Regions from separate parts of the Streptomyces sp. NPDC052721 genome, predicted to be linked through region 3. Evidence: riboswitches for the same ligand, from Rfam matches in the RefSeq annotation. Region 3 holds a riboswitch; each other region holds the start of a gene.

Evidence for each region. A riboswitch is a leader RNA that binds a small molecule or an ion and turns the genes downstream of it on or off. The one in region 3 is predicted to bind S-adenosylmethionine.
Region 1: linked by a shared signal. The riboswitch ahead of AB0L21_RS33610 (amino acid ABC transporter permease) and the one ahead of AB0L21_RS00050 (aminotransferase class V-fold PLP-dependent enzyme) in region 3 are both predicted to bind S-adenosylmethionine.
Region 2: linked by a shared signal. The riboswitch ahead of AB0L21_RS08470 (DUF3293 domain-containing protein) and the one ahead of AB0L21_RS00050 (aminotransferase class V-fold PLP-dependent enzyme) in region 3 are both predicted to bind S-adenosylmethionine.
Region 4: linked by a shared signal. The riboswitch ahead of thrC (threonine synthase) and the one ahead of AB0L21_RS00050 (aminotransferase class V-fold PLP-dependent enzyme) in region 3 are both predicted to bind S-adenosylmethionine.

Annotation. Positions count from the first base shown of each region.
Region 1 covers NZ_JBFATL010000049.1:19,725-24,721, forward strand. Annotated here, with positions in the region: gene AB0L21_RS33585 (FAD-dependent oxidoreductase) at 1-588, opposite strand, end outside; gene AB0L21_RS33590 ((2Fe-2S)-binding protein) at 581-883, opposite strand; gene AB0L21_RS33595 (FAD-binding oxidoreductase) at 880-2,040, opposite strand; gene AB0L21_RS33600 (putative leader peptide) at 2,182-2,304, shown strand; gene AB0L21_RS33605 (glutathione S-transferase C-terminal domain-containing protein) at 2,387-3,274, shown strand; SAM riboswitch class IV at 3,352-3,462, shown strand; gene AB0L21_RS33610 (amino acid ABC transporter permease) at 3,815-4,798, shown strand; gene AB0L21_RS33615 (amino acid ABC transporter ATP-binding protein) at 4,795-4,997, shown strand, end outside.
Region 2 covers NZ_JBFATL010000006.1:76,642-81,638, reverse strand. Annotated here, with positions in the region: gene AB0L21_RS08475 (FG-GAP-like repeat-containing protein) at 1-2,676, shown strand, start outside; SAM riboswitch class IV at 2,817-2,932, shown strand; gene AB0L21_RS08470 (DUF3293 domain-containing protein) at 2,978-3,484, shown strand; gene AB0L21_RS08465 (DUF2252 domain-containing protein) at 3,693-4,997, shown strand, end outside.
Region 3 covers NZ_JBFATL010000001.1:6,670-11,666, reverse strand. Annotated here, with positions in the region: gene AB0L21_RS00055 (PQQ-binding-like beta-propeller repeat protein) at 1-1,900, opposite strand, end outside; gene AB0L21_RS00050 (aminotransferase class V-fold PLP-dependent enzyme) at 1,952-3,313, opposite strand; SAM riboswitch class IV at 3,444-3,561, opposite strand; gene trpD (anthranilate phosphoribosyltransferase) at 3,636-4,700, opposite strand; gene AB0L21_RS00040 (cytochrome bc complex cytochrome b subunit) at 4,822-4,997, opposite strand, start outside.
Region 4 covers NZ_JBFATL010000014.1:49,392-54,388, forward strand. Annotated here, with positions in the region: gene AB0L21_RS16060 (ubiquitin-like small modifier protein 1) at 194-469, opposite strand; gene thrC (threonine synthase) at 618-1,901, opposite strand; SAM riboswitch class I at 1,919-2,059, opposite strand; gene AB0L21_RS16070 (glucosyl-3-phosphoglycerate synthase) at 2,191-3,135, shown strand; gene AB0L21_RS16075 (trehalose-6-phosphate synthase) at 3,210-4,649, shown strand; gene otsB (trehalose-phosphatase) at 4,928-4,997, opposite strand, start outside.

The sequences.
Region 1 (4,997 bases), on a different contig from region 3:
ACCGGCGGACTCCACCAGTGCGGCGACCCGGGCGCCGGCCGTGGCGAGCCCGGCGGCCACCGGCAGCAGCAGCGGCCCGGTCCCGGCGACCACCGCAGTGCGGCCGGGCAGCACCAGGCCGCCTTTGAGCATGGCCTGCGCGCCGCCCGCCGTGACGACGCCGGGCAGCGTCCAGCCGGGGAAGGGCAGTACCCGCTCGTACCCGCCGGTGGCGAGCAGCACCGCGTCGGCGTGCACGGTGACACCGTCCTCCTGTGCGGGACCGAGCAGGGCGTGCACGGCGAACGCCCCGGAGGCGCGGTCCCGCCCGACACACCACACATGATGGTCGGTCAGGTGGCTGATCCGGCCGGCCGCGCGGTGCCGGTCCAGGCCGTCCCGCAGCCGCTCCCAGGTGCGCCACTGGTGGTGCAGGGCCTGCGGCCGGCGTGCGCCGAGGGCGGCGGCGGGCTGCCGGTAGAACTGTCCGCCGGCCTGGTCGGCGGCGTCGACCAGGGTCACCCGGACGCCCCGTGCGGCCGCCGCCAGCGCCGCGGCGAGCCCGGCCGGGCCCGCGCCGACGACGGCGAGGCGCGGTCGTTCAGTCATCGTCCCGGCCCGTCCCCTCCTGCGTGCGGATGTCGTCCCCCGGGCGCACCGGCACCAGGCAAGCCCGTTGGTTGGGGCGGCCGTTGACGGTGACCAGGCAGTCGAAGCACACCCCGATCCCGCAGAACACCCCGCGGGGCCGCCCGGCGCCCCGTGTGCTGCGCCAGGCCGTCACGCCCGCCGCCCACAGCGCCGCCGCGACCGTCTGGCCCGGCAGCGCTTCCAGGGGCCGGCCGTCGAAGGTCACGGTGCAGGCCGGAGCCGGCCGGGCCCGGGTCAACTCCCTCGGATTCACCGGGCGTCGCCTCCCTCGGTGTCGAACCGCTCCGGCCGGAACGGCGTGAGGTCCATTTCCGGGGCCTTCCCGGTGAGGGCCTGCGCGACCAACTGCCCGGTGCCGGGGGCGAGTCCGATGCCCGCGCCCTCGTGCCCGCAGGCGTGGAACAGACCGGGCACCCGCGGATCGGGCCCGATCGCCGGCAGATGGTCCGGCAGGTACGGCCGGAAACCCGCGTACGTGCGCAGCGCGCGGACCCGCTCCAGGAAGGGGAACAACCCGATCGCCCCGACGGCGAGCGCCCGCATCGCGATCAGCGACAACGACCGGTCGAAGCCGACCCGTTCCCGGGTGGCGCCGATCAGCACCGGACCGGCGGCCGTGCCCTCCACGACCGGTGAGCTGCGCAGGGCGGCCGAGTCGCTGGCCACGTCGGCCACGTAGTCCGCGGCGTACACCTTGTGCCGGACCAGGCGCGGCAGCGGCTCGGTGACCAGCACGAATCCGCGCCGGGGGAGCACCGGCAGCCGGACGCCGGCGAGCGAGGCGAGATCGCCGCCCCAGGTGCCGGCCGCGTTCACCACCGCCGGTGCGTGGATGTCGCCCCGGTCGGTGCGGACGCCGTACACCGCTCCCCGCGCCGTGCGCAGCACCCCGGTCACCGTACGGCCGGTGTGCACGGCGGCTCCGGAGGCGCGGACCAGGTGTGCGGCGGCCAGCGCGGGCATGACCTGGGCGTCCTGCGGGTAGTGCACCGCACCGGCCATGCCGGGTGCCATGTGCGGTTCCAGCTCGGCCAGTTGCTCCGCGTCGACCGGTACGGCGGTGACGCCGGCCCTCCGCTGGTCCGCGGCGAAGTCGCGCAGCGCGGCCAGGGTGCCGGGCGTCGGGGCGACCACGAGGCCGCCCTTGGCCTCGTACTCGATCGCGGTGCCCAGCTCCCGCGCCAGCCCGGCCCACAACCGGGCCGACAGCAGCGCGAGTTCGAGTTCCGGGCCCGGCTCCTTGTCGGAGACGAGCAGGTTGCCCTCGCCGGCGCCGGTGGTGCCGCCGGCCACCGGGCCCCGGTCCACCAGCCGCACGTCGAGTCCGGCGCGCGCGGCGTACAGAGCACAGGCCGCGCCCGTCATTCCGGCCCCGACGACCACGACATCGCAGGTCAGTCGCTTCGCCACGCCAGTACTATGTCACATGTTTCTCTCCCTGAGGAGTCCCCGGCGCCGGCCTCCGATCCCCAGGCGTGGACGCCCCCTTGACGTCGTACGGAGCCCGATCGACACTCCAGGGAGGGAATCCTAGTGAACAGGTAGGGAATCATGGCGCGCCGCGAAACGGGCACCGGCCGAACCGGCCGGACGCCGTTGCGCGCACCCCTGCTCACCTCCCGTCGCCACATCGACCTGCAGCGCGTCTGCAGCGCGATCAGCCGCCACCGCTGAGCCGGGCCGTCCCCTCGCCCCCACCGACCGGTCACGCCCGCGCCGGCACGCCCCTCCGCACACCCACCACCCGGGGAGACGCATGTCCATCACTCCGCTCGCCGCCATCCCGTCCACCCGCGGTACCGCTCCCGTCTTCCGGGGCCGGATCGGCGGGGACGAGCGCAGCGGCCACTACGCCGTGCCGCACCGCTACCGGCTCCATCTGTCGACCGCCTGCCCCGACGGGCTGCGCCTCGCCGTCGGCCACAGCCTGCTCGGCCTGGATGCCCGCTGTCCCGTCACCCTCCTGCCCGCCGTCCCGGACTGTCCCGGCGGCGGCCACGCGGCGCTGCGCCCGCTCTACGAGGCGAGCGCCCACCACTACACCGGCCCGGCGCTCGCGCCCGTGCTCAGCGACGACTGGTCCGGACGCATCGTCAGCACCCACACCCCCGACATCCTGCGCGACCTGGACCGGTTCCGGCCGGGCGGCCACGCCCGCCTGTACCCCTCCGGCCTGGAGTCCGTGATCGAGGCCGTCGAGCGGATGTGCGCCGAGGGCATCGAGGAGGCCGCGCAGCGCGCCGGACGCGCCGGTGCCGCCCCCGCCGAACGGGCCGCCGCCCTCGACGTGCTGCTGGACACCCTCGGCCGGCTGGAGCGGCGGCTGAACGGCGAGGAGTACCTGGCCGACGACCGGCTCACCGCGGCCGACATCGAACTGTGGGTCACCCTGGTGCAGCTCGACACCGTCCACCGCTGCCACCTGGACGCCTCCGCCGTGCACCGCATCGCCGGCCACCGCGCCCTGTGGGCCTACGCCCGCCGCCTGGCCGCCCACCCAGCCTTCGGCCGCCACCTCGACCTCGACGGCATCGCCCGCCGCCACCACGGCCGCTGCCAAGGCCTTGAGGCCGCCGGAGCCGCTGTCCAGATCCTGGACTGGGCAGGCCACGCCGCCGAGACCCCGGACACTTCGCGCAGGTGAGAGAGGTTCGCCGATGTCCACTGGGCGGACGGCCGTTGACATCCGAACGGGCAACTGCCTTACTTACGGCTCAGAACGGTCATGAGCGTCAGCGCCAAGCCCTGGCTCGCTGACCGGCAACCCTCGCATCGCGGTGGGGTGCCCCAGGTGACGACCGGACCGGATGACGTTTTCGGTAAGCGCGAGGCCCCACGGGGCCGGAACAGTGACAGGTGACGCCATGTACGCAGCTCCCAGGACGGCCGCGAGCCGCCCCCAGGGCTGCGTACCGTCGTACGCCGGTCTCCTCGTCGCCGACCGCGCCGTCGATCTGCTCCGCGTGAACAGCGCACTGTGTACCGCACCGGGCTCTGCCCGCTGTCAGGGCTGACGTCTCCTCCCAGCCCCCGCGTTCCCGCCGCACACCGCTTGTCCGGTGTGCCGTTGTCCGCCCAGCCCCCGGTTCCGCGCCTGTCCGTGCGCCGCCTCGTGCCGCAGTGCCGTCGTGGCCCACCTCGCTTCCGCGCGGCCCCGGGGTGACCGACTCCGCCGGAGCCCACCATGAGTGAACCCCCAGGCGCCGCCGTCTCCCTGGCCGAGGCGCCCGCCGCCGTCGACACACCGTCAAACCCACTGCCAGCCCAGCGAGTTCAGCCGCTGCGCCGCCCCGGCCGGTGGATCGTCACCGCCGCCGTCCTCGTGCTCGTCGCGCAGATCCTGCACGGACTGGTCACGAACCCCTTCTACCAGTGGGACCGCTTCCGTTACTGGTTCCTGCGCCCCACCGTTCTCGACGGCCTCCTCGTCACCCTCGAAGTCACCGCGCTCAGCGCTGTCCTGGGGCTCCTCGGCGGCATCCTGCTGGCCCTCGCCCGGCTCTCCGGAAGCCCGGTGCTGCGGGCCGTCAGCTGGACCTACACCTGGCTGTTCCGCTCCGTACCGCTCATCGTCGTACTGATCTTCCTGTACAACTTCAGCGCCCTGTACAAGACGTTGAGCCTCGGCGTGCCCTTCGGACCCGCCTTCGTCACCTTCGACGAGTCCCGGCTGGCCACCGACATGACGATCGCCGTCATCGGCCTCAGCCTCAACGAGGCGGCGTACGCGGCCGAGGTGGTCCGCGGCGGCATCCTCTCCGTCGACCAGGGACAGCACGAGGCCGCCGCCGCGCTCGGCCTGCCCAAGGGCTACCAGTTCCGCAGGATCGTCTTCCCGCAGGCCCTCAGGTCCATCACCCCGAACTACGTCAACCAGCTCATCGGCCTCATCAAGAGCACCTCCCTGGTCTTCTACGTGTCGCTCCTCGACCTGTTCGGCACGGTGCAGTCGATGGGCAGCACCTACCCCGGTGACGTCGTGCCGCTGCTGATGGTCGCCACCGTCTGGTACCTGATCCTCACCAGCGCCGTGTCCGTCGTCCAGTTCCACGTCGAGCGGTACCACGCCCGGGGCGCCACCCGCACCCTGCCGCCGACCCCCCTGCAGAAGGCCCGGGCCGGCCTCGCCGGCCTGCGGGCCCGGCTGAGCCGGGAGGCCGCCGTATGACCACCGCGCACACCCTTCCGAAGACCGCCCCCGCCGCGCTCGAAGTGCACGGCGTCCACAAGTGGTACGGCTCCCACCGCGTCCTCGACGGCATCGACCTGACCGTGCGCCCCGGGGAGGTCACGGTGATCCTCGGGCCGTCCGGCTCCGGCAAGTCCACGCTGCTCAGGGTGATCAACCACCTGGAGAAGCCCGAGAT
Region 2 (4,997 bases), on a different contig from region 3:
GCCGAGAACGGCGAGGTCCGCCGGACGCCGGTGACGGGCCTGCCCGGCGGCGCCCACGACCTCCGCGTCGAGGACGGCGACGCCCGGTCGGTCATCCTGCGCTACGAGACGGAGGACGGCGGCCACTGGAGCATCGTCGACCTCGCCACCGGCGGGGCGCAGGCGCTGCCCGACCGGCCCAGTCCGCAGGAGGCCTGGGAGGTGACCGGCTTCCGGCTGAGCCCCGGCTCGGTGCTGCGGCTGCGCACCGGACGCGGCAAGGCGGACCTGCTCGACCGGGCCGACCCGGACGCGACGCCCCGCACCCTGGAGACGAGTTCGCTGTCGTACCAGGCCGCCTACGGTGTCGTCGGCTCGGCCCTGCTGGGCGTCGAGCCGATGTCACCGGGGGACAACAAGTACCGGGGCCAGCCCCTGTTCGCCCTCACGTCCGACGGCTCGGACACGGCCATGACCAAGGTCATGGACCCGGCCGCCCGTCAGCTCGTCCAGGCCCCGGACGGCTCCGTCCTGGTGGCGGGCGCCGCGAAGTACATCGACCGGGGCGACCTCGACTGGGGCGTGTACCGGGTCGCCCAGGGCGCCGACGGCTCGGTCACCCGCAGCCGCCTGACCGCCGTACAGCCGATGCCCGCGCAGGTCCACGGACTCTCCCTCGGCAGCGGCGTCCTCACCACGGCCGACAACAGCACGCTCTACGAGCCGCACACGATCCTCGGCGCCTACCGCAGCACCTGGCTCACCACGAGCGGCGCCCCGAGCCCCGCGCGGACCACCGTGGACGGCCTGGTCAGCGGCTGGGACGGGTTCTGCGACGAGACCACGCCCCGCTGCATCCGGATGTTCGCCGACGGCACCGGCCACCACGGCCGCCGCGACGCCACCGAGTCCGGCCTGACGATGCTCCGCGCCAACGGCGCCGCCGACTGGGGCCCGACCCTCGACACCGGCGACGACTCCCCGCAGCTCACGGATCTCTCCGGCCGGTACGCCGTCGTCGACGGCGCCTCCTCCGGCAAGCAGTACATCGGTGAGTTCGCCACCGCCGGGGCGGGCAAGGTCCTGCTCAAGCGCGACCGGGTCGCCGCGGCCGTGTGGGGGAACACCCTGTGGAGCGGCGCGGCGAGCGGCGGAAAGGTCACGGCCACCCGGCTGCCCGCGGGCACCGCCGTCGAGTCCTTCACCACCCGCAACGGCTGCACCCCGTCCGCCCTCCAGGCCGTGGGCCGTTTCGTCTACTGGGTGTGCCGGGACGCCTGGGGCGACGTCCAGGGTTCGGGCCTGTACGACCGTACGACCAAGCGCACCTCCACCGCCCCGGACGGCCGGGTCCTGCTCGGGGACGGATACCTGGTCGAGCGGGTTGCCGGCACCCAGTCGGACAGCGGGCTGAGGCTGCTCGACCTGCACAACGGGCTGCCGGACGGCGGCAGTCACACCGACCTGCCGAGCCGCGAGCTCGCCGACTGGACCGACATCGGCCAGGACAACACCGGGGCCGGGACCAGCTGGACCGTGGACCGCTTCGGCGGCGGCGTCGCCTACGCCGACCGCGACCAGCGCGTGCACGTCGTACCGGCCGGCGTGCCGGCGTCCCCCCTCACGGCCGTCGACGCCACGGTCACCGCGGGCCCCGCGACCTGGTCCGGCACCTGGTGGCTGTCCAAGCCCGCCGCCGACTGGAAGGTGACCGTCCGTCGGAAGACGTCCGGCGCCACCGTCCGTACGCTCTCCGGTGCCACGGCCCGGGGCCTGCTGAAGGCCGCCTGGGACGGCAAGGACACCGCCGGCCGTCTGGTCGCCAACGGCACCTACACCTGGACCCTCACCGCCCGGCCCGCCGACGGCCAGGGCGCCGCGCTCACCCTCTCCGGAGACGTCAAGGTGACGGCCGGAGCGGCGGCACCGCGCGACTACGCCGGCAACGACGGGGTCGGTGACGTCCTCACCCTCAGCTCCTCCGGCACCCTCACCGTCCGGCGCGGCACCGGTACCGGCACACTGGGCGGCACGGTCTCCGGCTCCGGCTGGCCGGCCACCGCCCGGATCGTGCCGTTCGGCGACCTCGACGGCGACCACTGCAACGACGTGCTGGTCCGCACCGGCGGCGCCCTGCGGGCCTACCGCCCGGCCTGCGGCAAGGCCCCCACGCCCGGCACGCAGTACACCTCGCTCGGCACCTCCGGCTGGAACGCGTACGACGTCCTGACCTCACCCGGCGACGTCAACGGTGACGGCCGGCCCGACCTGATCGGCCGCCAGTCCTCGACCGGAGACGTCTACCTCTTCAAGGGCGCGGCGAACGGCAAGCTCTCCACCCGCACGAAGATCGCCTCCCACTGGACCGGCTACAAGAAGATCGTCGGCGCCGGTGACCTCAACGGCGACGGCCGCGGCGACCTCCTCGTCCAGGACAAGTCCGACGAGCTGTGGCGGTACGAGGCGAACACCACGAGCACGGGCGGTCTCAAGGCCCGCGTCAAGGTGTTCGCCGACTGGGGCGCCTCCTACAACGCGGTCGTCGGCGCAGGCGACTTCACCGGCGACGGCCGCGCGGACCTCGTGGCCCGCGACACCGCGGGCACCGTGTGGCGCTACAACGGCAACGGCAAGGGCTCGTTCGGGGGCCGCGTGAAGATCGCCACGGGGTGGAAGGGGTACAAGGCCGTCATGTGACGGCTGCGCCGGGGCCGTCGGGGGGCCGGCCACGGATCCGGACGCGGGGTCCGTGGCCGGTTCTTCGCGAGGCGGCGTGGAGGCGCCTCCGCCTTCCGGAAGCTGGACTTCCCGCCGGACCCTGTGTCAGGATCCGCCTCGGTCACGAAGCCGATCGCGCCCCTGGACGAGCGTCGGCTGGCAACCTCGCTCACCGCGCAAGGTGCCCTCCAGGGAAGACCGGGCCCCCACGCTCCCGTGGGGGTAAGCGCGGATCTCCCTGCCCGGCGGGTAAGGGGGTCCCTCCCGAACGGAGACCCTCATGACCGCCGGCATCCCGATCACGAGAACCCGCCAGTGGGGCCTCTACCAGCAGGCCGTCGTGGACGTGGAGTTGCCCGAAGGGCCGGTCCGCATCACCCCGGCACCGCCCGGCGTGGTGGTCGGCCGGTTTCCCGTCCCCCACGGGGAGACGATCCATGTGGTCACGGCCCACAACCCCCGGGGCGCCCGCGCCTCCCGACAGCACAACCACCGCGCGCATCAGGAACTGCTCGGCCTGCTGCGCCGGCGGGGGCTTCCGTGGTGGCCCGCTGCCGGCGGTGACCCGGACGGCCGGCACACCGAGGCGAGCGCGGCGATCGCCGGCCTGAGCGACGACGAAGCACGCGCGCTGGGACGGGAGTTCGGGCAGGACGCGGTGTTCGCCTGGTCGGCGCCGGCATGGAGGCTGCTCACCTGCTTCGGCGCCGAAGAGGCACTGACACTCGGATGGCGGGCGACAGCGGAGCCTTCGCCCGAGGGAGCGCGGGGCTTCCCGGTGGGGTGAGGGCCGAGCGCGGCGTCGAGTACCGCACGGCTGCCGGGCCGGGCCGTGGCGCCGGCCGCGGTTTCCGGCCACGGCGACCGCCCCGGCGTCGGCGGAGTTTTCCACAGGGTCTGACGCGTTTCGGCCACCGGTTGTACGGTCTCCCCGAGTTGATGTTCGTACCGTCGCCTGTTCGAAGGCGGCGGGCCGTGCGGGGGAGGCGGTCGCGGTGACCGGAACCGATGTGGGAGTGACGGACGCGGCGGACCGGGGCGCGCGCCGCCTGCCCCGGGTGCGCGGGTTCGCCGCATGGCCGCCGCAGGGCTCGCCGAAGGAGCAGGGCAAGGCGCTCCGGTCGAGCGTGCCGCGCTCCGCCCACCGCACGATGGACCTGGACGCCGCCCGCCCCGACGCGGTGAGCGCGGTGGCCGAGTCCAACGCCGGCCGCATCCCCGAACTGACCCCGCTGCGGGTGGGCCGGATGGCGGCCACCCCCTTCGCCTTCCTGCGCGGATCCGCCGGACTCATGGCGTACGACCTCGCGCGCACCCCCACGACCACGATCGGCACCCAGATCTGCGGTGACGCCCACGCGGCCAACTTCGGGCTGTACGGCGACGCCCGCGGCGGCCTCGTCATCGACCTCAACGACTTCGACGAGACCGCGCACGGCCCCTGGGAGTGGGACCTCAAGCGGCTCGCGGCCTCGCTGGTGCTCGCCGGCCGCGAGGCGGGCGCCGACGAGGACACCTGCCGCGCCGCGGCCCGGGACGCGGCCGGCGCCTACCGCCGCACCATGCGGCTGCTCGCCAAGCTGCCCGCGCTCGACGCCTGGAACGCCATCGCGGACGAGGAACTGGTCTCCCACACCGACGCCCACGACCTGCTCGGCACGCTCCAGCGGGTCGCGGAGAAGGCCCGGGCCAACACCAGCGGCCGGTTCGCCGCGAAGTCGACCGAGTCGGTGCCGGACGGCGGACGGCGGTTCGTGCCCGCGCCGCCGGTGCTGCGCCGCATACCGGACGCGGAGGCCACAGCGGTCGCCGCGTCCCTGGAGTCGTACGTCGACACCCTCGGCGAGGACCGTCACCCGCTGCTCGCCCGGCACGCCGTGCACGACGTCGCCTTCCGGGTGGTCGGCACCGGCAGCGTCGGCACCCGGTCCTACGTCGTCCTGCTCCTCGACCACCGCGGCGAGCCCCTGGTCCTCCAGGTGAAGGAGGCCCGCCCCTCCGCGCTCGTCCCGCACCTGGCCACGGCCGGTTTCGCCGCGCCCGCGGTGCCGCACGAGGGACGCCGCGTGGTCCTCGGGCAGAAGCGGATGCAGGTCGTGAGCGACACCTTGCTGGGCTGGACCACCGTCGAAGGGCGCCCGTACCAGGTGCGGCAGTTCCGCAACCGCAAGGGCAGCGTCGACCCGGCCGCCCTCGCCGCCGACCAGATCGACGACTACGGCCGCATGACCGGCGCCCTGCTGGCCCGCGCCCACTCCCACAGCGCCGACCCCCGGCTGATCGCCGGCTACTGCGGCAAG
Region 3 (4,997 bases):
ACGGGCTCACCGCGGTCAGCCGGCGCGTGTCCTCGGAGTGGAGGCCCACCACGCAGTACACGGCGTCCCGGGTGGCCACGGGTGTGGAGACGTCGTCGCCGAGCCGGACCTTCCAGCGCTTGGAGCCGTCCCGGGAGATCGCGTGCAGCACGCCGCCGGAGGTGCCCGCGTAGACGACGGAACCGTCCGGGGAGAGCGCGCAGCAGGCCCCGTCCAGACCGCCGATGCCGCCGAGGTCGTACTGCCAGCGCAGCACCGCCGCGGGGGTGGTGCCGTGGGCCGACGGCGCCGATGAGCGGTCGCTGTCGCCACTGCTCTCGGTACCGAACCCGTACTCCCACAGCCAGTCACCGGCCCCCACCCCGGCCGCGGCGACGGCTCCCCCGGCGAGTAGCTTGAGGAGCCGACGGCGACCGGGGGCCACGGGACCCGGACGGCGGCCGGGGGTGGTCAAGTCGGTGGGGGCGGCCGCCACCGCGGAGCCGGTAGGGGTGGCCGCGCTGGTCGGGTCGGCAGGGACGGCCGAACCGGCCGGGCCTGCCGCGGGGGCCGCCGAGCCGGTAGGAGTGGCCGCTACCGCCGAGCCGTCCGGGACGGCGCGGGACGGCGCGCCGGCCGCGTCGGCGGGGACGGCCGAACCCGCCGGGGCTGCCGCGGAGGCCGAGCCGGGAGTCGCCGAACCGTAGGGGGTGGCGCGGGAGGCCGAGTCGGCCGGGAGGGCAACGGCCGCCGAGCCGGTAGCAGTGGCCGCCACCGCCGAGCCGTCCGGGACGGCGCGGGCCGCCGCGCCGGCCGCGTCGGCGGGGACGGCCGAACCCGCCGGGGCTACCGCCGGGGCCGCCGAGCCGGGAGTCGCCGAACCGTAGGGGGTGGCGCGGGAGGCCGAGTCGTCCGGGAGGGCAACGGCCGCCGAGCCGGTAGGAGTGGCCGCCACCGCCGAGCCGTCCGGGACGGCAGGGGCCGCCGCGGCGGTGGGGGTGGCGGGTTGGGGGGCCAGGTACTCCACGCCGCTGGGGCGGTCGTCCGGGGCCGGGCGGGGCCGGGCCGCGGGGCCGTACCAGCCCGGGCGGACGGCGGCGCGCAGGGCGTCCGGGGTGAAGCCGGCGCCCGCCACCACCTCCGCCGGCTCCGGGCGCTCCAGCGGGTCCTCGCGCAGACAGGCCGTCACCAGCGGACGGATGTCCTCCGGCACGCCGGACAGGTCGAAGTCGCGGGTGAGGACGCGCAGCAGGACCACCGAGTCCCGGCCCTCGCCGAACGGCTCCCGGCCGGCCGCCGCGTAGGCGAGGACCGCGCCGAGGGAGAAGACGTCGCTGGGCGGGCCGACCTGGCCGCCGTTGCGGATCTGCTCCGGCGAGACGTAGCCGACCGAGCCGACGACCGCGCCGGTGCGGGTCAGCGAGGTGGCCTCCAGCGCCCGGACGATCCCGAAGTCGATGACCCGGGGCCCGTCCGGGCCCAGCAGGATGTTCGACGGCTTCAGGTCGCGGTGGACCAGACCCTTGGCGTGGATGGCCCCCAGCGCCTCGCCGAGCGCGGCGCCGAGGATCCGGACGGCGGGGACGGGCAGCGCGCCGTGGTCCAGGACGGCGTCCCGCAGGTTCGGTCCGGACACGAACTCCGTTGCCATCCACGGCCGTTCGGCCGCCGTGTCGGCGTCCACGACCCGTGCGGTGTAGGTGTCCGCGCCGCCGACGGTCTGGGCGGCGCGGACCTCGTGGCGGAAGCGGGCGCGGAAGGTGCGGTCCTCGGCGTGCTCGGCCCGTACGACTTTCACCGCGAGCCGCAGTCCGGTGCGGGACTCGGCGAGGTAGACCTCGCCCATGCCTCCCGCGCCCAGTCTGTGCGTGGTGGTGTACGGGCCGATGTGGCGCGGGTCTGTGGCGCGCAGCGGCTGCACTGACGGGGTCCCCCTGTCCGACGTGGTGTCAAGGGGAGGTTATAGCGCTGCTCAGACCGCCGGCACGCAGCGGCCGTCCTCCGTGCGGTACTGCCACTTCGCGCCCTGGGCCACCAGCTCCTTGACGGCGTTCACGAAGCGCTCCACGTGCTCGTCCGGCGTGCCCGCGCCGAAGCTGACGCGGATGGCGTTGAGGGACTTCTCGCCGGGGGCCGCCTCGGGGGCGCCGCACTCGCCCTGGGTCTGCGGGTCGCTGCCGAGCAGGGTGCGGACCAGGGGGTGGGCGCAGAAGAGGCCGTCGCGGACGCCGATGCCGTACTCGGCGGAGAGCGCGGCGGCGAAGTGCGAGCTGTTCCAGCCCTCGACGACGAAGGAGAGGACGCCGACGCGCGGGGCGTCGTCCCCGAAGAGGGACAGCACGCGTACCTCGGGCACGTCGGCCAGGCCCTCGCGGACCTTGGCGATCAGGTGCTGTTCGCGGGCGACGAGGGTGTCCCAGCCGGCCTCGGTGAGGGCCTTGCAGGCGGAGGCGATGGCGTAGGCGCCGATGACGTTCGGGGAGCCGGCCTCGTGGCGGGCCGCGGTCTGGTGCCACTCGACGGCCACGCCGCCGTCCTCGCGCCGGGTGACCTTGCGGCTGGCACCGCCGCCCGCGAGGTACGGCTCGGCCGCCTGGAGCCAGTCGGCGCGGCCGGCCAGGACTCCGGAGCCGAAGGGTGCGTACAGCTTGTGGCCGGAGAAGGCGACCCAGTCGACGTCCAGGTCACGGAGGTCCACCGGGTGGTGCGGGGCCAGCTGTGCGGCGTCCAGGACGATGCGGGCGCCGTGCGCGTGCGCGGCGGCGGCCAGTTCGCGCACCGGCCACAGCTCACCGGTGACGTTGGAGGCTCCGGTGACGCAGACCAGGGCCGGGCCGTGAGGGTCGCGGTCGGCGAGGGCCCGCTCCAGGGTCTCCACGGCCTGCCGCGGGGTGCGCGGGGCGTCGAGGTAGCTGACCCGCGCGTCCTGCCAGGGCAGCAGGGAGGCGTGGTGCTCGGTCTCGAAGACGAAGACCTGGCAGTCCGCCGGGATCGCCCGGGCCAGCAGGTTGAGGGAGTCGGTGGTCGAACGGGTGAAGATCACCTGGTCGGCCGGGCGGCAGCCGAGGAAGTCGGCGACCGTCTTGCGGGCGTTCTCGAACAGGTCGGTGGAGAGCTGGGAGAGGTAGCCGGCGCCGCGGTGGACGCTGCCGTAGTACGGGGCGTACGCGGCGACGTCGTCCCAGACGCGCTGGAGGGCGGGGGCGCTGGCCGCGTAGTCCAGGGCGGCGTAGCTGACTTCGCCGCCGGTGACCAGCGGGACGGTGACATCTCGCCCCAGAACGGGCAGAGGGGTGCAAACGGACTGGTCGGCGGCAGCGGTGGAGACAGACATGGCGGAACTCCCGTGACAGGAACGCGAGAAGAGAGAAAAGGGGTGTGCGGAGGCGGGGCTCTGCGGCCCTAACGCATTCGCTTGCTCACGGAAGGCTCCCTCGAACGACCAGGACCCCTGGTATGCGAGGGGTCCGCGCTTGCCGTAGGCCTTGCTGCCGTACGGCCTGGTCTTCACCCGGGGCACCCCGCCACGGACGGAGGGTTGCCGGACAGTCGGCCGGGGCCTCATGACTGTCACTCATGACCTGGTTCAGGAACGTACGTGAAGTGATCGTCGTCCCGCAACCCGTGTCCGGATCGCGGGACGGCTCCCGGGGGCGTCAGGCGTTGCTGACGGCCACCCAGCGGTCCAGGGCGCGCTTGGCCGCGCCCGAGTCGATCGACTCCGCGGCCCGCGCCATGCCCGCGCGGATCTGCTCGGTGAGCGGCGCGTCCGTCGGCTCCAGGGCCACCAGCGCCGCCGCCGAGTTCAGCAGGACGGCGTCCCGTACGGCCCCCCTCTCGCCGTCCAGCAGCCGGCGGGCGACCTCGGCGTTGTAGGAGGCGTCGGCACCGCGCAGGGCGTCCACGGGGACCAGGTCGATGCCGACCTCGCGCGGGTCGAAGACCTCCTCCGTGACCTTGCCGTCCCGGACCACCCACACCCGGGAGGAGGCGGTGACGGTCAGCTCGTCCAGGCCGTCGTCGCCCCGGAAGACCAGCGCGGAGTTGCCGCGCTCGGCGAGGACACCGGCGACGATCGGCGCCATGCGGGGATCCGCGACACCGACGGCCTGGGACCGCACCTGCGCGGGGTTGGTCAGCGGACCCAGCACGTTGAACGTGGTGCGGATGCCCAACTGCCCGCGTGCGGGGGCGACATGACGCAGGGACGGGTGGAACCGCACCGCGAAGCAGATGGTGATGCCGGCCTCCTCGGCCACCTCGGCCACCCGCCGCGGGGTCAGGTTCAGGTTGATCCCCAGCTTCTCCAGGACGTCGGAGGAGCCGGAGGCGGAGGACGCGGCGCGGTTGCCGTGCTTGACGACCTTGGCCCCCGTGCCGGCCACGACGATCGAGGACATGGTGGAGATGTTCACCGTCTTGGCGCCGTCGCCGCCGGTGCCGACGATGTCGACGGCCGGGCCGGGCACCTCGATGACGTTCGCGTGCGCGTACATCGTCCGGACCAGTCCGGTGATCTCCTGGACCGTCTCGCCCTTGGCCCGCAGCGCCACCATGAAGCCCGCGATCTGCGCGTCGGTCGCCTCCCCGCGCATGATCAGGTCCATCGCCCAGGCGGTGTCGTCGGCGGACAGGTCCCGGCCGTCCAGCAGACCGTTCAGCAGGGCGGGCCAGGAGCGGCCCGCCGCGGTGTCGCCTCCAGCGGGGGTCACAGCGCTCATCAGCCGCTCCTTGAACAGATTCCTGCTTGCGTCGTACACCACCCTATCCAGCCCCGGGCACGCGAAGGACCCCGTCCGCAACCCGGACGGGGTCCTTCAGCGTGGCGTGGCGACGCGGGGATCAGTGGTGGCCGTGGCCGCTCGTGATCTCCTTGTACTCCTCGACGGTCGGCTTCGGGATCTGGTTGTCCTCGCCGAAGTAGGCGTTGGACAGCTTCGCCCGCAGCTTCTGAGAGGCCGGGATCTTGCGCTCGACCCCGTTCTCGTCGACCGTCGGACCGATCTCGGCCGGCTGGT
Region 4 (4,997 bases), on a different contig from region 3:
CACTTTGGCTACTTCTTGTCGGGCGGGCGGCATGAAATCCAGGGCCCGCGACCCGGAGGCCGCGGCCGTGTTCCCCAACTCTACCGCGCTCAATCACACAGAATTGCCCCCTCCGCTTCTCTCACGGAGGGGGCAATCGGAAAACAGTCGGTAACCGACGTTACCCACGGTAATGAGCGCGCGGATCCGCGGCTCAGCCGCCGGCGACCGCCGGGATGATCGAGACGCCGGCCCCGTCGGGGGTCGCCGTGTCCAGCCCCTGCTCGAAGCGGACGTCGTCGTCGTTGACGTACACGTTGACGAACCGGCGCAGCTTGCCCTGGTCGTCCAGCACGCGCGCGGCGATGCCCGTGTGGTTCTTCTCCAGGTCGGCGATGACCTCGCCGAGCGTGGCGCCCTCGGCGGCGACCTCGGCCTGCCCGCCGGTGTAGGTGCGCAGGATGGTGGGGATGCGAACGGTCACGCTCATGCGGTGAGACCTCCGGTCGGGTTCACGGGTGGGGCGGGGCGGCGCCCCAGGGGCTCGGGGCCGTGCTGCGGGTGCGGCTGCCGCCGCGTGGGCGCGAGCGGCCCTCGCCGGCCCGCGCGTCGTGTCCGGCCTCCCGGCGCAGCGCCCGTCATGCGAGGCCGGCCTCTCGGAAGGAGTCCAGGGACGGGCGGATGGTGGCGGTGAGGCCGGTCCCGGCCACCGCGTCCAGGGTCTTCAGGCCGTCGCCGGTGTTGAGGACGACCGTGGTCTTCGCCGGGTCCAGCACGCCCGCCTTCAGCAGCTTGCGGGTGACGCCGACGGTCACGCCGCCCGCCGTCTCCGCGAAAATGCCCTCCGTCCGCGCGAGCAGCTTGATCGCGTCCACGACCTCCTCGTCCGTCACGTCCTCCACGGCACCGCCGGTGCGGCGCGCGATGTCCAGGACGTACGGCCCGTCGGCCGGGTTGCCGATGGCCAGGGACTTGGCGATGGTGTTCGGCTTCTGGGGCCGTACGACGTCGTGGCCGGCCTTGAAGGCGGTGGAGACCGGGGAGCAGCCCTCGGCCTGGGCGCCGAAGATCTTGTACGGCTTGTCCTCGACCAGCCCCAGCTTGATCAGCTCCTGGAGCCCCTTGTCGATCTTCGTGAGCTGGGACCCGGAGGCGATCGGCACGACGATCTGGTCCGGGAGCCGCCAGCCGAGCTGCTCGCAGATCTCGTACGCCAGGGTCTTGGAGCCCTCGGCGTAGTACGGCCGCAGATTGACGTTGACGAAGCCCCAGCCCTCGCCGGCCGGGTCGCCGATCAGCTCGGAGCAGAAGCGGTTCACGTCGTCGTAGTTGCCCTCGATGCCGACGAGTTCACCGCCGTACACCGCGGCCATGACGACCTTGCCCTGCTCCAGGTCGTGCGGGATGAACACGCAGGAGCGGAAGCCGGCGCGGGCGGCGGCGGCGCCGACGGCGCCGGCCAGGTTGCCGGTGGAGGAGCAGGACAGGGTGGTGAAGCCGAAGGCGCGGGCGGCCTCCAGGGCCTGGGCCACGACCCGGTCCTTGAAGGAGTGGGTCGGGTTGCCGGAGTCGTCCTTCACGTACAGACCGCCGGTCACGCCCAGTTCGCGGGCCAGGTTGCCGGCCTTGACGAGCTTGGTCCAGCCGGGGTTGAGGTTCGGCTTGTCGGCGACGTCCGCCGGGACCGGCAGCAGGGGCGCGTAACGCCAGATGTTCGCGGGGCCCGCCTCGATGCGGCGGCGCAGGTCCTCGGTGTCGTAGGCGGAGAAGTCGTAGGCGATCTCCAGCGGGCCGAAGCACTCCTCGCAGGCGAAGACCGGGCCGAGCGGCACCCGGTGACCGCACTCGCGACAGCTCAGGGCAGCGGCGGGGCCGAGGTCGACCGTGGATTCGCTGGTGGTGACAACTGTCTGCACAGCCATGGAGGCGAGGCCCTTTCTCCTCATCTTCCTCACGACGCATCTCGCCGTGAGACGGAATTGGCACCTTCCCTGGCCGTGAGCCTCGCGTGAACGAGTCCGGATCAGGGGGGTTGCCGGGGCTTCATCGGGCCGTGTCCCTCTGCCCCTCTGGATGAGCGGTATGCGGTTGTAGAACGCACATGACCCCCGACATGCGATGGTCACCGGCGTTGTTCAAGACTGTAACCGACGGCCGGGACAGTTGAGATAGTCGTCCGAACCGCGAGACAAGAGTGAGGAGCCACAGACTGTGCTGGAAGAAGTCGAGCGCTGGCTGACCACCCGGTCCTGGTCCGTGGCCGATCGCCCGCTGCACCAGATCATCGCCGCCAAGCAGCGCACGGGCCAGACCATCAGCGTCGTCCTGCCCGCGCTCAACGAGGAGGAGACCGTCGGCGACATCGTCGCGGTCATCCGGCACGACCTCGTGGAGCAGGTCCCGCTCGTCGACGAGATCGTGGTCGTCGACTCCGGCTCCACCGACCGCACCTCCCAGGTCGCCGCGCGCGCGGGCGCCCGGGTCGTCCACCGCGACACCGTCCTGCCGCGCATCCCGGCCGTCCCCGGCAAGGGCGAGGTGCTGTGGCGGTCGCTGCTGGTGACCAGCGGGGACATCGTCTGCTTCATCGACGCGGACCTGAAGGAGTTCTCCTCCGACTTCGTCTCCGGGATCGTCGGCCCGCTGCTCACCGACCCGGACGTCGACCTGGTCAAAGCGATGTACGACCGCCCGCTCGGCGGCGGTGCCGGGCAGGGCGGCCGGGTCACCGAACTCATGGCCCGCCCGCTGCTGAACATGCACTGGCCGCAGCTGGCCGGGTTCGTGCAGCCACTGGGCGGCGAGTACGCGGCCCGCCGCACGCTGCTGGAACAGCTGCCGTTCCCCGTCGGCTACGGCGTGGAGCTGGGCATGCTGGTGGACGCGCTGCACCTGGTGGGCCTGGACGCGCTGGCCCAGGTCGACGTGGGCGTGCGCAAGCACCGGCACCAGGACGGGCAGGCGCTCGGCCGGATGGCCGCCGCGATCTACCGCACCGCCCAGCTCCGGCTGGCCCGCGGCCATCTGGTCCGGCCCTCGCTGACCCAGTTCGAGCGGGGCGAGGACGGGTTCGAACCGCGCACCTACTCGGTGGACACCGAGGAGCGGCCGCCCATGGTGGAGATCACCGAGTACGCCGAACGGAAGGTGGCGTGAACGGGCCGTATACGGTCGGCTCACCGGGCGGGCCGTACGTTTGAGCGGTTCGGGGCCGGGCTAGGTTGAGGCGTATGGCTTCCACGCTCGATGCTGCGGAAAAGGCTCAGGTGCTGGTCGCGTCGAACCGCGGCCCGGTCTCCTATCACGTGGGCGAGGACGGCTCGCTGCACGCCCGACGGGGCGGCGGCGGGCTGGTCTCGGGACTGTCCGCCATCGGGTCGGACGCGGGCTCGGTGTGGGTGTGCGCCGCGCTCGGCGACGGCGACCGGGCGGCCGTCCGGCGCGCGGACGGCGGACTGCTGCCGGCCGAGGAGACCGGCGGGCAGCGGGTGCGGATGCTCGACATCGACGCGACCGTGCACGCCGAGGCGTACAACGGCATCGCCAACTCGGTGCTCTGGTTCGTCCACCACATGCTGTACCAGACCCCGCTGGAGCCGGTCTTCGACGCCGGCTTCCGGCGGCAGTGGGCGTCGTACGAGGCCTACAACCGGGCGTTCGCCGAGGCGCTGGCCGAGGAGGCGGCCGAGGGCGCGGCCGTGCTGATCCAGGACTACCACCTGGCGCTCGCCCCCCGCATGCTCCGCCGGCTCCGGCCCGACCTGCGCATCGGGCACTTCTCGCACACCCCGTGGGCGCCGCCGGACTACTTCCGCCTCCTGCCCGACGACATCGCGGCCGAACTGCTCAGCGGCATCCTGGGCGCGGACCGGGCGGCGTTCCTCACCCGGCGGTGGGCGGACGCGTTCACGGACTGCTGCCACGCGGTGCTCGGGCCCGGCATCCCCTCCGGCACCCGGATCGGGGTGCACGGGCTGGGCGCGGACGCGGACTTCCTGCGCAAGCGGGCGCACGAGCCGGACGTGGCCGAGCGGATGGCGGCGCTGCGGGCGGAGATCGGAGAGGGCCGGAAGACGATCGTCCGGGTGGACCGGACCGAGCTGTCCAAGAACATCGTGCGCGGGCTGCTGGCGTACGAGCAGCTGCTGGAGGACCACCCGGAGTGGCGGGAGAAGGTCGTCCACGTGGCGTTCGCCTACCCGTCCCGGCAGGACCTCGCCGTGTACCGCGAGTACACCGCGCAGGTGCGGCGGGTCGCGGACGAGATCAACGAGCGGTACGGCACGGCCGGCTGGACCCCGGTCGTGCTGCACGTGAAGGACGACTTCGCCCGCTCCCTGGCCGCGTACCGGCTGGCCGACGTGGCGCTGGTGAACCCCATCCGGGACGGGATGAACCTGGTCGCCAAGGAGGTCCCGGTCGTCTCCGACGAGGGCTGCGCACTGGTGCTGTCGCGGGAGGCGGGGGCGTACGAGGAGCTGGGCGAGGACGCCTTCGTGGTGAACCCGTACGACATCGCGGGGACGGCGCGGGTCCTGCACGAGGCGCTGACCCTGCCGGCGGACGCGCGGGCGGAACGCTCCAAGCGGCTGGCCGCCGCCGCGACCGCGCTGCCGCCGGCCCGGTGGTTCCTCGATCAGCTCGCGGCGCTGGCCCCCCGGCCCAACTGAACGGCCGGCGCCGACCCCCTCCGGGCCGTCGACCACCAGGCCGGCCCGGTCCGCCAGGCCGGCGACCTCCGTGCTGACGCTGTCACGCGACCCGGGACTGGGCCCGCCCCGGGCCCCTCGATCAGCCCTCGGCGCCTGACCTCGGCCCAACTGAACAGCCAGCGTCGCCGACCCCCTCCGGGCCGTCGACCACCAGGCCGGGCCGCCCCGCCAGCCCGGCGACCTCCACGCTGGCGCTGTCACGCGACCCGGGACTCGGCCCGCCCCGGGCCCCTCGATCAGCCCTCGGTGCCGGGCTCCCGGCCCAGCTGAACGGCCAGCGCCCGCAGCAGGCCCACGACGCCCTCC